3 regions of the Solibacillus sp. FSL K6-1554 genome follow, and region 1 is predicted to be linked to each of the others. Evidence: riboswitches for the same ligand, from Rfam matches in the RefSeq annotation. Region 1 holds a riboswitch; each other region holds the start of a gene.
What was found. Region 1 has a riboswitch for S-adenosylmethionine ahead of MHB58_RS01890 (O-acetylhomoserine aminocarboxypropyltransferase/cysteine synthase family protein). Riboswitches for the same ligand answer to the same signal wherever they lie in the genome.

Region 1 (4,682 bases):
TCTTAAAGAAAATTCTATCCTATATAATACATGAAAACAAGGATAATCTCGCCTAGAAGGACATTTGTTTACTGTAAACGGTCAATATTCATTCAAATTTTATTTTTTAAGAGCTAATTTGGAGACTACGATGTTAATATTTCCAGTCACTACTTGTGTTTGGGGCTAAGCAGTTGAGAGAGTTTTGTTATGTTCTAATATATTCGGAAATCGTCTAATATATTTTGAAATGTTCTAATAAAATTGCGATCTTCTAATATAACCGGTTAATGTTCTAAAATGGGGTCGCAATCTGCTAATATCCTCACTCAATTTGCGAATATCGCTCACACTTCTTCTAATATCGCTCATCATTGTTCTAATAAATCGCAAACACCGGTTTCAACAACCATTTCCTGCCCGGAAAATAAGCGTACCCAACCATCAAATTCACCCAAATTCTAATAACATCGACATTTCTTCTAATATCCCCAAAATTTCTTCTAATAATCGTTTTCATACTTCTAATAAACCATATACACCGTGTAAAAAAATCACCAAATAAAAAAACACTAGCAAGGGGGCTCGCTAGTGTTCCGGAATTATTTTATACTGCCACGTTTATATCATTATATGCCCGTAAACGATAGGCAGTTAAAATCTTGGTCATGACGATTTCCTCTTTTGCCGAGAAGTCAGGGACCGCGTATGGGCGCTCTACTAACTGAAATTCCCCATATTTTAAGAACCACTCTCTAGCTGGCGACAAAATATGGGCTGTACCATGAATTCTGTATTCCTCGGCAACTTCTTTTATAACATAACCCGCTGTGGCAAGATCGTGAGATTGTTCTGAGAAAGCACTGTGTCCGAAAACATGCTGCCACATCGTATTCACATCCGCCAAAATTTGCTGGATCGCACAAGCGTTCACAAATTCCTTTACGTCATTTAGTTCATAAATAATATAGGCTGCAACGTTTTGTGCACTGTATACTTTCCCCATGTTGAACAACTCCTTTTCTTCCAATGATGCTGCAACATCACTTTAAATTTTTTCGGTTGATAATATAATTATCCCAATTGTATTACTAGGTATTTAATTTGTCAATAAAACTTATAAAAATAGTAGGGATTAATTTTCTAAAAATTGCTTAGCTTTTCGAATGGGAAAAGCTAAGCCTTTTTTTAAAGCATTATGCGTTTGTTTCTACTCCAACTTCCGCTGCAACTTTCGCTAATGCCTGCTCTAAATCCGCGATAATATCTTCCGCTGCTTCTAACCCGATCGATAAGCGAATGAGCTCTTCCGATACGCCGGCAGTTTTTAATTCTTCCGCAGATAACTGTTGGTGTGTTGTGCTCGCAGGATGAATAATTAATGAACGGGCATCGCCAACGTTCGCTACATGTGAGAACAATTCCACGTTATCGATTACTTGGCGGCCAGCTTCACGTCCGCCTTTAATTCCGAACGTAATGATTGATCCGAAGCCGTTTTTCAAATACTTTTTCGCTAAATCATGTGTCGCAAAATCTTCAAAGCCGTTGTAATTCACGTACTCCACAAATGGGTGGTTTCTTAAATACTCGGCAACTTTCTGTGTATTTTCATTGTGTCGGACAATACGCAAATGAAGCGTTTCAAGTCCTTGCAGGAAATTAAATGCCGCGTCAGCAGATAATGTTGGACCAAAATCACGCAATAGTTGAACACGAAGCTTTGTCGCAAATGCAGCGCCTGCTGTGTCAATTCCGTATCTTAGACCGTGGTATGAAGTATCGGGTTCTGTAAACCCTGGATGTCTTCCTTGTGTCCAGTCGAATTTACCGGCATCAACGACAATCCCGCCGATCGTCGTTCCATGACCGCCAATCCATTTTGTTGCAGAATGAATGACAACATCCGCGCCGAATTCAATCGGATTACTTCCATATGGGGAAGCAAATGTGCTGTCGATTAATAAAGGAAGACCATTGTCATGAGCGATGTTTGCTACCGCTTCAATATCCAGTACTTTCAAGCTTGGATTTCCGATAATTTCTGCGAAGATTGCCTTCGTTTTATCAGTGATTGCCGCTTGGAAATTCTCAGGATTTGATTCATCTACGAATTTTACTGTAATGCCGTAGCGAGGCAATGTTGTCGCGAATAAATTATATGTCCCACCGTAAAGTGAACCTGCCGCTACAATTTCATCCCCTGCACCGGCTACGTTTAAAATAGAAAATGCTACTGCTGCTGCGCCAGATGAAAGCCCTACTGCAGCTGTGCCCCCTTCTAATAAAGCAACCCGTTCCTCAAATGCCCCGACTGTCGGGTTCATAATTCTTGAATAAATATTGCCTGTTTCCTGTAATGCAAATAGACGTTGCGCATGAGCTGTGTCATTAAATGCATAGGCCGTTGTACGGTAAACCGGAACTGCAATTGCTCCTGTTTCCGGGTCTGGCTTTTGACCCCCGTGTAATAATAATGTTTCTGGTCTTAAATTTGTCATTTTAATACCCCCAAAAATTTAATCGATGGTGAAATCGGTGTTTTTGAGGAGGATTTTTTAAATGAAAAAAACCCTCTTCAGTTAAGAAGAGGGTTGCGCATGAGCAAGTTTGCCTCCTCTTATCTTTCAAAATGATTGTCCATTTTGTAGGATTTAGCACCTTAGTCAGTTCATCACTTACTGGTTGCCGGGCATCTCAGGGCCTATTCCCTCCGCCGCTCTTGATAAGAGTTATGTGATTTGTGTTCCATCGTTGAGTCTCAGTATAAAACATACTAATCCGATATGTCAACACAAAAAAATTAAAATTTTCAGATTTCTATTCTGATTACTCTTATCTGTATTTAACGATATGCAAAAATTTCCTCCCTATGAATTGAATAGACGCTTATAATCGACTTCAACTAAAATATTGACTAAAATAAGCTTGAAGGATATACCATTAAGATTTTTATTACATAAAAGGGAGATGTTCACGTGAATACAAAAGAATTATTACGCAGTCACACATCTGTTCGCAAATATACAGGTGAGGAAATTTCAAAAGAAACTGTCATCGATTTAATCGAAACAGCACAAATGGCGGCAAGCTCGCATTTTGTGCAGGCATACAGTGTTATCTGGGTAACGGATGAAGAAAAGAAAACTAAGCTGGGTGAACTGTCTAAAAACGAATTCCAATTCAAAACAGCTGGTGCCTCTTTCTTGTTTTGCGTAGATTTCAAACGTTTGCAGGTAGCTGGTCAAAAGCACGGAGTCGATATTTCTGCTGACACGGCTGAAAACGTGCTTGTAGGTGTAGCAGATGTTGCATTATTTGCGCAAAACTTTGTTATTGCAGCAGAATCAATGGGTTATGGCATTTGCTATATTGGCGGTGCCCGTACAAATCCTAAGGAAATTAGCGAGCTGTTCAATTTACCGGAATATGTTTTCCCGCTATTTGCGATGACGATTGGTACACCGACAAAACGCAATGAAACAAAACCGCGCTTACCAGTAGCTGCGGTATTGCATGAAAATGGCTATGACGTTGATCAATACGATACGCTTCTAGATGAGTATGATGGGATTATGGAAGACTATTACAGCAGCCGATCTTCAAATCAAAAGACGGCAACATGGACGAAGCAAATGGCTGATTACTTAGTAGAACAAAATCGTCCACATATGAAAGAGTTTCTCGCTTCACAAGGTTTCACTTGGAAGTAGGCTAATAAACCAAAAATGCTATTTTTCTCTGTGAGAAAAATAGCATTTTTTTGCTGAGCGTTAAAAATTGATTTCCATTCCGGGACGCTTTCCGCGGGCACGGCCTGAGCCTGTAGTCTCAGGCGTCGTGCTGTTCCCGCTGGAGTCGCCCTACATTCCAATCAATTTTACAAAGTATCCGTTTCTTAATAAGGGTTTTCTTCTTATTCAGCGGTACTTCTACTTCTGCCCAAATTTCTTTGTTTATTTCAATCCTTCAATTTGCAATGCTTTCACAGGCTGGAAATCTTCCCCTGTTTTCGCATACGTAATGGTCGCCTGATCGCCTTCTTGCAAGTAAATTGCAAACGGTGCAACTTCTGTAGAAACAATGAAGTTTTCACCTGTATTTGCCAGGAATGATACGATCGTGAAATCACCTACACGCTCTTTATAAACACGCACGACTTTTACCGTCGCCTTTGCTTCTTCAGCATTTGAAGTACCGTCTACCGTACTTCCGCCACGACTTAGCGCTGTTTTATAAAGTCTTAACGCTTCATTTGGTGTTGTACCATACGCCGAAATTTCAGGATTTGCTGCTGACACGATAAAGTAATTTTGCAGGAATCCGTTCGCATCGAGTACAGCTGACAGCCAGCTCGCTTCACCGTAGAAGTTGTAAAGGATCGGCATTTCACCTTCCCATTCTTTTTCGATGAACTTTTTCTCGATAATTTCAAGAGCCCCTTGGGAATCCATATAAGACTCTTCCAGATTTCCGGTATAGTACGTCGCTTCACCGGTACGTGCATGTGTTAATGCATAACCAAGCATCGAGTCAACGCCCTCTTTCGGACTTGTAAAATCAGTGAAATAATACATTTCCCCATCTTCCATAAAGATCGGGCTTACATTTGCTTCCGTACCTTCATCGCTCGGCAACTTAACATCCTTTTTACCGACTAGACTGTTCCAGAATCCGTGCACATAATTACCGTAATAACTATT
Region 2 (4,682 bases), 2.6 Mb from region 1:
TACATGACAGTGAAATTCATTCAATATCCAAAATGTACAACGTGTAAAAAAGCGCAAAAGTGGCTAGATGAGCAAGGTGTGGACTATGAAAATATTCATATCGTAGAACAGACACCATCTAAAGAGGAGATTAAAGCAATTTATGAAGCAAGTGGAGTGCCATTAAAGAAATTCTTCAATACGTCTGGTATGAAATATCGGGAATTAGGTCTTAAAGATAAATTAGCGACAATGTCCGAGGATGAGCAATTAGAGCTATTGGCATCAGATGGTATGTTAATTAAGCGACCGATCGTAACAGATGGAAAAAAATTAACTTTAGGATTTAAGGAGTCTGACTTCTTAGAAACTTGGAAATAAACAGTTATTCACATTGTATTTCCGAACGAAATATGGCAAAATGAACTTGAATGTACTACATATAACATGGAGGTTTTCGAATGAGCACACCAAAAGAATTACGTTATTCAAAAGAGCATGAGTGGGTAAAAATTGAAGACGGTAAGGCAACAATCGGTATTACGGATTTCGCACAATCTGAATTAGGTGATATCGTATTCGTAGAATTACCTGAAGTAGGCGATGAGATTTCAAAGGATCAGCCATTCGGTAGTGTAGAGTCTGTAAAAACAGTTTCTGAACTATATGCACCACTTTCTGGTAAAGTAGTTGCAATTAACGAAGAATTACTGGACAACCCAGAATACGTTAATGAATCTCCATACGGAAATGCATGGATGGTTACTGTTGAGTTAACAAGTGAAGCGGAAGTTGAAGAATTATTAGACGCAGATGCTTACACTGCATTAATCGAACAATAATATGAAACACTAAAGCCTTCTATAGTAAGGTTTTAGTGTTTTTTTGTTATTCTATACATAAAGGTGACTTTGAAAGGAAGCGTGTACGTATGGGAAAATGCCTTGTTGTCGAAGGACGTGCCGATAAGTTGAGATTAATCCCGATTTTAGCAGAGGACGTGACAATTATTTGTACAAATGGCACAATAAGCGAAGTCAATTTGATTGATTTATTGGAAGGTTATGAGCAAGATGAAATTATCACTATGTTTGATGCAGATAAAAACGGTGAAAAGTTACGTAAACTGATGAACCGTGCATATCCTGAAGCACAACAGCTAATCATACCTCACGAATATTTTGAAGTAGAAAAAACACCTACTAAAATCTTAAGGGATATTTTACTACGGGCAAAATTTTTAGTAAAAGAAGGATGACAGTATAATGGAACAATGGACGAAACAGCAATGGGAACAAAACGTACAACAATATGATCAGACAGCATTTTTCCTATATACGCCTATGTGCGGCACATGTGAAGTATCGGAAAAAATGTTGGAAGTAATTGAGAAATTACTACCAGATCTCCCGCTTGGTATGGCAAATATCAATTATTTAGGGGATTTACCTTATGAACTGAAAATTGAAAGTGTACCTTGTTTAATCGTTTCAGACAACGGAGAACTAACGAATAAAATTTATGCATTTAAATCCGTACCGTTTTTGTATGAAATATTAAAAAAGTAATTGACGTAGTCACTTTGTCGTGATAAAGTAACATTCATAATAATAAAACTTAATAACGTTGCTCTTATAAAGAGAGGTGGAGGGAAGTGCCCTATGAAGCCCGGCAACCAGCGATTACGCAAAGGTGCCAATTCACACAAAGTGTAAACTTTGAAAGATGAGAGAACGGTTTACCGTATAAATGTATGTGAAACCTTTCTACTTGTCTTGGTAGAAAGGTTTTTTTCATTCAGCGGATGTTTTGGATGAAAAAAAGAACATGATTTTGAAATAGCAGGAAGGTTATTTCAATTTAGAAGGAGTACAACCGATGATTGATATACAAAATATTACAAAAGTGTATAACACGAAAAATGGTAAGCTTACGGCAGTTGATAATGTAAGCCTATCGATCAACAAAGGAGAAATATACGGTATTATCGGCTACAGTGGTGCCGGTAAAAGTACAATGATTCGCCTATTGAACGGTTTGGAAAAGCCAACGACAGGTTCTGTCATTGTAGGTGGTCAGGATATTGCAAAAGCTTCCGGGGCTAAATTACGAGAAGCACGTCAAAAAATAAGTATGATTTTCCAGCACTTCAATTTACTTTGGTCACGTACCGTTGAAGAAAACATCGCATTTCCACTTGAAATAGCAGGTGTTTCAAAAGCTGATCGTGAAAAACGAGTAGAAGAGTTAATTGAACTTGTTGGTTTAAAAGGAAGAGGGAAAGCGTATCCTTCTCAACTTTCAGGCGGTCAAAAGCAGCGTGTTGGCATTGCCCGTGCGTTGGCAAACAATCCGGAAGTGCTTTTATGTGATGAAGCGACTTCAGCACTTGATCCTGAAACAACGGATTCAATTTTGGAATTGTTGCTTGATATTAATAAAAACATCGGACTTACAATTGTACTCATTACACATGAAATGCATGTTATCCGTAAAATCTGTAACAGAGTAGCTGTTATGGAAGCCGGAAAAGTAGTGGAACAGGGAGATGTATTACAAGTGTTCCAACATCCGCAAGCACCGATTACGAAAAACTTCGTGTCGCAAGCTTCTGGTGAAACACAAGAAACGCAAGCATCACTGGAACAGATTTTAGCCAATTATCCAGAAGGCAAAATCGCTAAATTAACATTTGCAGCGGCAACGACAGAACAGCCTGTCATCTCACAAATGATTAAGCAATTTGACGTAGTTGTTAATATAGTGCATGGCAAAATCTCAAATACAACGGGCGGTTCGTTTGGTACATTGTTTATTCATATCGATGGCGAGCCAAAAGCAGTCGCGGAAGCATTAAGCTTTTTAGCGAAGCAAGAAATTCAGGCGGAGGTGATTGAGCATGTTTAATCAATTATTTCCGAACGTAGATTGGGGTAAAATGCTCGAAGCAACATATGAAACAATTTATATGACGGCTGTTGCGACAGTCATCACATTTATACTAGGACTTCTAATTGGTATTGTCTTATTCTTAACGAGCGACAATCAATTATGGGCAAATAAAATTGTACACTTTTTGACAGGGTCATTCGTGAATATTTTCCGCTCGATTCCATTTATCGTCTTGATCATTTTATTAATTCCATTTACGAAGTTTTTACTTGGAACCATCCGTGGTGCCAATGCAGCATTACCTGCGCTTATTATCGGTGCAGCACCGTTTTATGCGCGCATGGTGTTAATTGCATTAAGAGAGATTGATAAAGGTGTTATAGAAGCGGCTCGCTCAATGGGAGCGAAAACTTCTACGATTATTTGGAAAGTGCTGATTCCGGAAAGCTTACCGGCATTAATTTCAGGTATTACTGTTACAGCTGTCGCTTTAGTAGGGTATACAGCAATGGCCGGTATCATTGGTGCGGGTGGTTTAGGAAACCTGGCATTCCTTGATGGTTTCCAGCGTAACCGAACAGATGTGACTTTAATGGCAACTGTATTGATTTTAGTAGTCGTATTCATCATTCAATATATTGGGGATTTCATCACAGCAAGAGTGGACAAACGATAGTTAGTGGCTCGTAAGGCCGTAATTATAAATATTGGTGCATCGAAACAATATGGACGCAAACTTTTATAAAAGTGCGCGTCTATACGAAAAATAATCAGAATATAGAAAAAGTTTCGATGGGCCGAAAACAAACTAATAAAAAAGGGTAGGTAAAACAAATGAAAAAGTTATTATCAAGCGTTATTTTAGGAGCTTCAGTACTTGCATTAGCAGCATGTGGAGGAGAAGATGAAAAATTAGTAGTTGGTGCATCGAATACACCACACGCAGTTATCCTTGAAAAAGTTAAACCGATATTAGAGGAACAAGGTATTGAGCTTGAAATCGAACCTTATACAGATTATGTACTTCCAAACCAAGATTTAGATAACGGTGATCTAGATGCGAACTTCTTCCAGCACATTCCATACTTCGAAGCACAAAAAGCAGATTTCGATTATGACTTTGCAAATGCTGGCGGTATTCACATCGAGCCAATCGGTATTTACTCTAAAAAATATTCATCTTTAGAAGAACTTCCTGAAGGTGCAACGATTTTACTTTCTAACTCAGTGGCAGACCATGGACGTATGCTTTCATTACTTGAAGCACAAGGTTTAATTACATTAGCAGAAGGTATTGATAAAACAAAAGCAGAGATAAAAGACATCGTAGATAATCCGAAAAACTTCGAATTCGATGCAAACACTGCGGCTGAATTATTAGTGCAAATGTACGAAAATGAAGAAGGGGATGCGGTATTGATCAACTCAAACTTCGCAATCGATAACGGCATTAATCCATTGGAAGATTCAATCGCAATCGAGTCTAGTGAATCACCTTATGTAAATATCATTGCAGTAAAATCTGGCGATGAAGATTCAAAAGAAATTAAAGCATTAGTAGATGCATTACGCTCGAAAGAAGTTCAAGACTTTATCGTCGAAGAGTGGGGCGGCTCTGTAGTACCAGTTTCAGGCGAATAAAAATAATCCAAAAACCATTTTCTCCATTGGGGAGAAAATGGTTTTTTCGTTTCATAAAATTATCTTTCCTAAAATGGGATTTCTCCATATCCAATGAAACTTCTACTTCTATCCAAGCCTTTTATTGGAATCGTGTTAATCGTGAATAAAAATTTGATATAAAGTCGACA
Region 3 (4,682 bases), 3.3 Mb from region 1:
TGGGTATGATTTATTTTTCAGGAGAGCTCGGTCAACAGCAAGATAATGAAAAAGCGTTGGAATGGTTTTTAAAAGCGAGCGGACAGTTTCATGTTGATGCAACATTTAATATCGGCTACTGCTATGAAAATGGTCATGGGGTAGCACGAAATAATGAAAAAGCAATCCATTACTATAAAAAAGCAAGCTTGCTGGGAGACATGGAAGCAACAAAAAAAGTAGTAAGCTACTACGAACAGAGGGATATAGCAGAAGCTGCCAAGTGGCAAGAAAAGCTAAAAGTTCTAAATAACGATATATATGAATAATAATGTAATAGATACTAAAAAGTTTTGATTTTCTATTTCCTTGTCATAAATTAGACCTATTTCATTGATAAATATAGGTTTAATTTTAATGGAAAATAGGAAATATATTATAAGGGGAAAGTATTAAGAAGGGGGAATTTTTATGTATATGTTTGCAGTCCAACAATTCTCTTCTGATCATAATGAGGATAGTATTCAAAAACTACAACAAATGCTATTAGAACAGCGAGAGAATCTGACGACGCTATGTACAATTGTCGAATATTTAAAAAGCTATGTCCAAACTGGATTAGACCATAAAGATGTTATTAAATACAAACAAAAAATTCAAATGATGACTGATAAACAAAACAAACGTTACGATCAAATTGATGAGCTTATTAATACGAATATTTTGGAATTGAAAAAAGGTAAAACAACAGACAATTCCGCACTTGTATATGGAAAAGAAGTTCGGAAAATTGAATCTGGTGTTCGTACTTTAAAGCTATTTGCCGGCGACGCTGTAAATATGCTAGATCTTAACAAACATTTAGAAAACCGCAGCAATGAACGTATACGCTATTTTGATAAACGTTCTACATCTTTGGAAGCAGAAATAATTTCCCTGACAAAGCAACTTTCTTATAAGTAAAATAGAGGCCATCCTACCTGGGAATCTGTCGAGGTAGGGTGGCTTTTCTTATGGAGTTCTGAAAATTGTAATACCCATCTGACCATATTTCGTATGAAAAAGTTTATACTATAAGAAGAGAAGCGAACGAAATAGGAGAGAATGGATATGAAAACAGTAGTAGTTGTAGGTGGAGGAATTACCGGGCTATGTACGATGCATTATCTGAAAAATAAAATGCATGAGCAAAACGTGGAAGCGCGGTTAATACTGATTGAAAAGAACGCATATTTAGGCGGAAAAATTCATTCCGAATACGATAAAGGGTTTATTATGGAAACAGGGGCTGATTCAATTGTAGCACGCCATCCAGGGGTATTGGAGCTTGTTAAGGAGCTTAATTTTGAATCAGAGCTTGTCTATAACGAAACAGGTATTTCCTACATTCATACGAATAACGAGCTGCATGCTATTCCGGCAGGTTCGACATTCGGTATTCCGATGAGTGTAGAATCGCTCATGTCAAGTACGTTAATTTCAGAAGAAGGAAAGAAGAGGGCCCTTCAAGATTTAGAAATCCCGAATACTAAATTTACTAAAGAAAGCTCTATCGGTACGTTTTTAGAATATTTTTTAGGTGAAGAAATTGTTCGAAAGCAAATTGCCCCAGTATTGGCAGGAGTTTATTCAGGCGATTTATATCAATTAAGCCTGGCATCTACATTGCCGTATTTAGTGGATTATAAAAACAACTACGGATCGATTATTAAAGGCTTCGAGGCACATCGCGAGCAATTCGAAAAAGCTGCGAATAAGAAGTTTATTTCTTTCCGTCCGGGTTTATCAGCATTAATCAATCGTTTAGAAGAACAGCTGCCGGAAGTTGAATTCATGAGAAAGACAGTAACAAAGCAAATTCTAAAAAAAGGTGAGCAATATGAAGTCGTGCTGGAAGATGAAACAATATTGGCAGATATTGTTGTACTGGCCGTTCCAAATGAGACGGTACATTATGTAATACAGGATAATTCATTAGAGGAACAGCTGAAAAAGTTCACGACGGCATCTACTTTAACGATGTATGTTGGCTTTGATGTACCGGACGATATATTACCGGCTGATGGTACCGGCTTTATCGTTTCGCATAATAGTGATTTAATTTGTAATGCATCGACATGGACGAGCCGTAAATGGAAGCATACGTCAGCAGAAGGCAATTTACTCGTTCGCTTGTTTTATAAAGATATTAATCCGCGCTATGAAGAGTTGGCAGCCATGTCAGATGAAGAACTGACAAAAGTTGCATTGGAAGACATTCGTCTCAGCTTAGGTGTTGAAGCGGATCCAACTGTCATTAATGTAACAAAGTGGATTGACCAAATGCCGCGCTATGATTTGGCGCATAATGAAGCCTTATCAAAAGTTATACAGCAACTGGCAACGGATTACCCGAATGTTCTATTAGCAGGATGTGCCTATTTCGGAGTAGGAATCGGTGCTTGTATTCAAAACGGCAAAAAAACAGCTGAACACATTATTAGTCGAATTATGTAAAAAAATACTTCATTCAGCTAAAGGGTATTGACGGACGTATTAGATAACGTTATGATTCATTTAAATATTTCAAAAATTCATATTATTTCTTATCAAGAGAAGTCGAGGGACTGGCCCGATGAAACTTCAGCAACCAACATTAAGTCAGGTGCTAAATCCAGTGGCGAATGCCAGAAGATGAGAAGGGATTAAGTCGATAACTACTATGCCTTCTTTTCTTTAATGAAAGAAGGCTTTTTTGTATCGTTAAAATACTGAAAATACTGTAAATGATGGAGTGAAGGCAATGGGTTTACTTGAAGAATTACAAACACGGGTTTTAACAGCCGACGGAGCAATCGGGACACTTCTTTATTCATATGGGTTGGATTATTGCCATGAAGAAATGAATATTGCCCGTCCTGATATTATAGAGAAAATTCATAGTGAATATATTGCGGCAGGTGCAGATATTATTCAGACCAATACATATGGAGCTAACCGCATTAAGCTTGCACGTTATGGTTATGAAAATCGTGTGAAGGAGTTTAATGAAGCAGCGTTAAAGATCGCAAAGCGGGCAGCTTCCCTGGATGGGCAATATGTTCTGGCAACAATCGGTGGTATTCGGGGAATTCGTAAAAGTGATGCAACATTAGATGAAATTTTAGCAGCGTTCCAAGAACAGGCGGAAGTATTACTAGCAGGTGAACCGGATGGATTTTTATTGGAAACGTATTACGATTTTGAAGAATTATCGCATTGTGTCCATCTATTACGTTCGATGACCGATTTGCCGATCATTGCTCAAGTGACGATGCAGGAACCGGGTGTCCTTCAAAATTTAATGACGTTAAATGAAGCGTTTCAAGACTTGGAAAGGTTAGGTGCAGATATTGTTGGGAGTAACTGCCGATTAGGTCCTTTCCATACAATTCAGGCATTTGAAGGGGTTAATTTACCGAATAAAGCTTTTTTATCAGCTTATCCGAATGCATCATTATTGGACATTGAAGATGGTCGAGTAGTTTATGAGTCGGAAACCGATTATTTCGCACGTGCAGCAGTTGAACTCGTAAACCAAGGTGTCCGTTTAATTGGCGGATGCTGCGGGACGACACCGAAGCATATTGCAGCCGTAAAAAAACGTTTGGCGAATATGCAGCCAATTGAAACGAAGGAAGAAAAACACAGGTCTACACAATTTGTCCGAATTCCGGAGCCACGCAAACAGGAGCCGCTCCACGAAAAAGCAAAACGTGAACGTTCAGTTATAGTGGAACTGGATACGCCACGTCATCTGGAAATTGACGGATTTGTAGAAGGGGCAAAACAGTTATCTAAAGCAGGAGCCGATGTCATTATGATGGCTGATAACTCACTTGCTTCACCGCGCATCAGTAATATCGCGATGGCTGCGATTTTAAAAGAGCAAGGAATTCGTTCATTGCCGCATTTGACATGCCGTGACCGAAATTTAATTGGGCTTCAGTCACATTTAATGGGACTTGATGCACTGGAACTTCATGATATTCTTGTCGTGACAGGAGACCCGACAAAAGTAGGGGATTTCCCGGGGGCGACGAGCGTATATGATGTTTCATCAATGGAACTGATTTCTCTAATTAAGCAGTTAAATAAAGGTGGTTCTTTTACTGGGAAATCGCTGCGTAAACAGGCAAATTTCTCGGTAGCCGCTGCCTTTAATCCGAATGTTCGTGTACTGGACCGTGCTGTAGCCCGTTTAGAAAAGAAAATCGAGCATGGAGCAGATTACTTTATTTCACAGCCGGTTTATACGAAAGAAAAGATTATCGAAATCTATGAGGCGACGAAGCATTTGGAAACACCGATTTATATCGGGATTATGCCACTAACATCTTCACGCAGCGCGGAATTTTTACATCATGAAGTACCGGGCATTAAACTGTCCGATGAAGTACTTGCGCGCATGGCTGCCTGTGGGGATGACAAGGAAGCATCGACAGCAGAAGGAATTGCGATTGCTAAAGAGCTGCTCGATACAGCGTGTGAATACTTTAACGGTATTTATTTAATTACACCGTTTTTACGCTATGATATGACGCTGGAATTAATGGACTATGTAAAACAATATGATGTGGAAAGTAAAGGAGTTCAGTCGAATGTATAATCACCCGATTCATGAGCAATTACAAAAAAGAATACTTATCATCGATGGTGCCATGGGGACGATGCTTCAGGCAGAA

Region 2: it holds a riboswitch for S-adenosylmethionine, as region 1 does, so the genes downstream of both, MHB58_RS15180 (methionine ABC transporter ATP-binding protein) here and MHB58_RS01890 (O-acetylhomoserine aminocarboxypropyltransferase/cysteine synthase family protein) in region 1, are expected to answer to the same signal.
Region 3: it holds a riboswitch for S-adenosylmethionine, as region 1 does, so the genes downstream of both, MHB58_RS18475 (bifunctional homocysteine S-methyltransferase/methylenetetrahydrofolate reductase) here and MHB58_RS01890 (O-acetylhomoserine aminocarboxypropyltransferase/cysteine synthase family protein) in region 1, are expected to answer to the same signal.

The regions. Positions count from the first base shown of each region.
Region 1 is NZ_JBBOSS010000001.1:380,428-385,109, reverse strand. It holds gene MHB58_RS01895 (hypothetical protein) at 587-985, opposite strand; gene MHB58_RS01890 (O-acetylhomoserine aminocarboxypropyltransferase/cysteine synthase family protein) at 1,176-2,480, opposite strand; SAM riboswitch class I at 2,597-2,711, opposite strand; gene nfsA (oxygen-insensitive NADPH nitroreductase) at 2,958-3,692, shown strand; gene MHB58_RS01880 (hypothetical protein) at 3,936-4,682, opposite strand, start outside.
Region 2 is NZ_JBBOSS010000001.1:3,024,561-3,029,242, reverse strand. It holds gene MHB58_RS15200 (arsenate reductase family protein) at 4-360, shown strand; gene gcvH (glycine cleavage system protein GcvH) at 441-821, shown strand; gene MHB58_RS15190 (toprim domain-containing protein) at 911-1,237, shown strand; gene MHB58_RS15185 (thioredoxin family protein) at 1,245-1,547, shown strand; SAM riboswitch class I at 1,609-1,711, shown strand; gene MHB58_RS15180 (methionine ABC transporter ATP-binding protein) at 1,858-2,886, shown strand; gene MHB58_RS15175 (methionine ABC transporter permease) at 2,879-3,547, shown strand; gene MHB58_RS15170 (MetQ/NlpA family ABC transporter substrate-binding protein) at 3,706-4,512, shown strand; gene MHB58_RS15165 (LysR family transcriptional regulator) at 4,634-4,682, opposite strand, start outside.
Region 3 is NZ_JBBOSS010000001.1:3,716,959-3,721,640, reverse strand. It holds gene MHB58_RS18490 (tetratricopeptide repeat protein) at 1-308, shown strand, start outside; gene MHB58_RS18485 (chemotaxis protein) at 451-942, shown strand; gene hemG (protoporphyrinogen oxidase) at 1,090-2,475, shown strand; SAM riboswitch class I at 2,562-2,659, shown strand; gene MHB58_RS18475 (bifunctional homocysteine S-methyltransferase/methylenetetrahydrofolate reductase) at 2,762-4,606, shown strand; gene metH (methionine synthase) at 4,599-4,682, shown strand, end outside.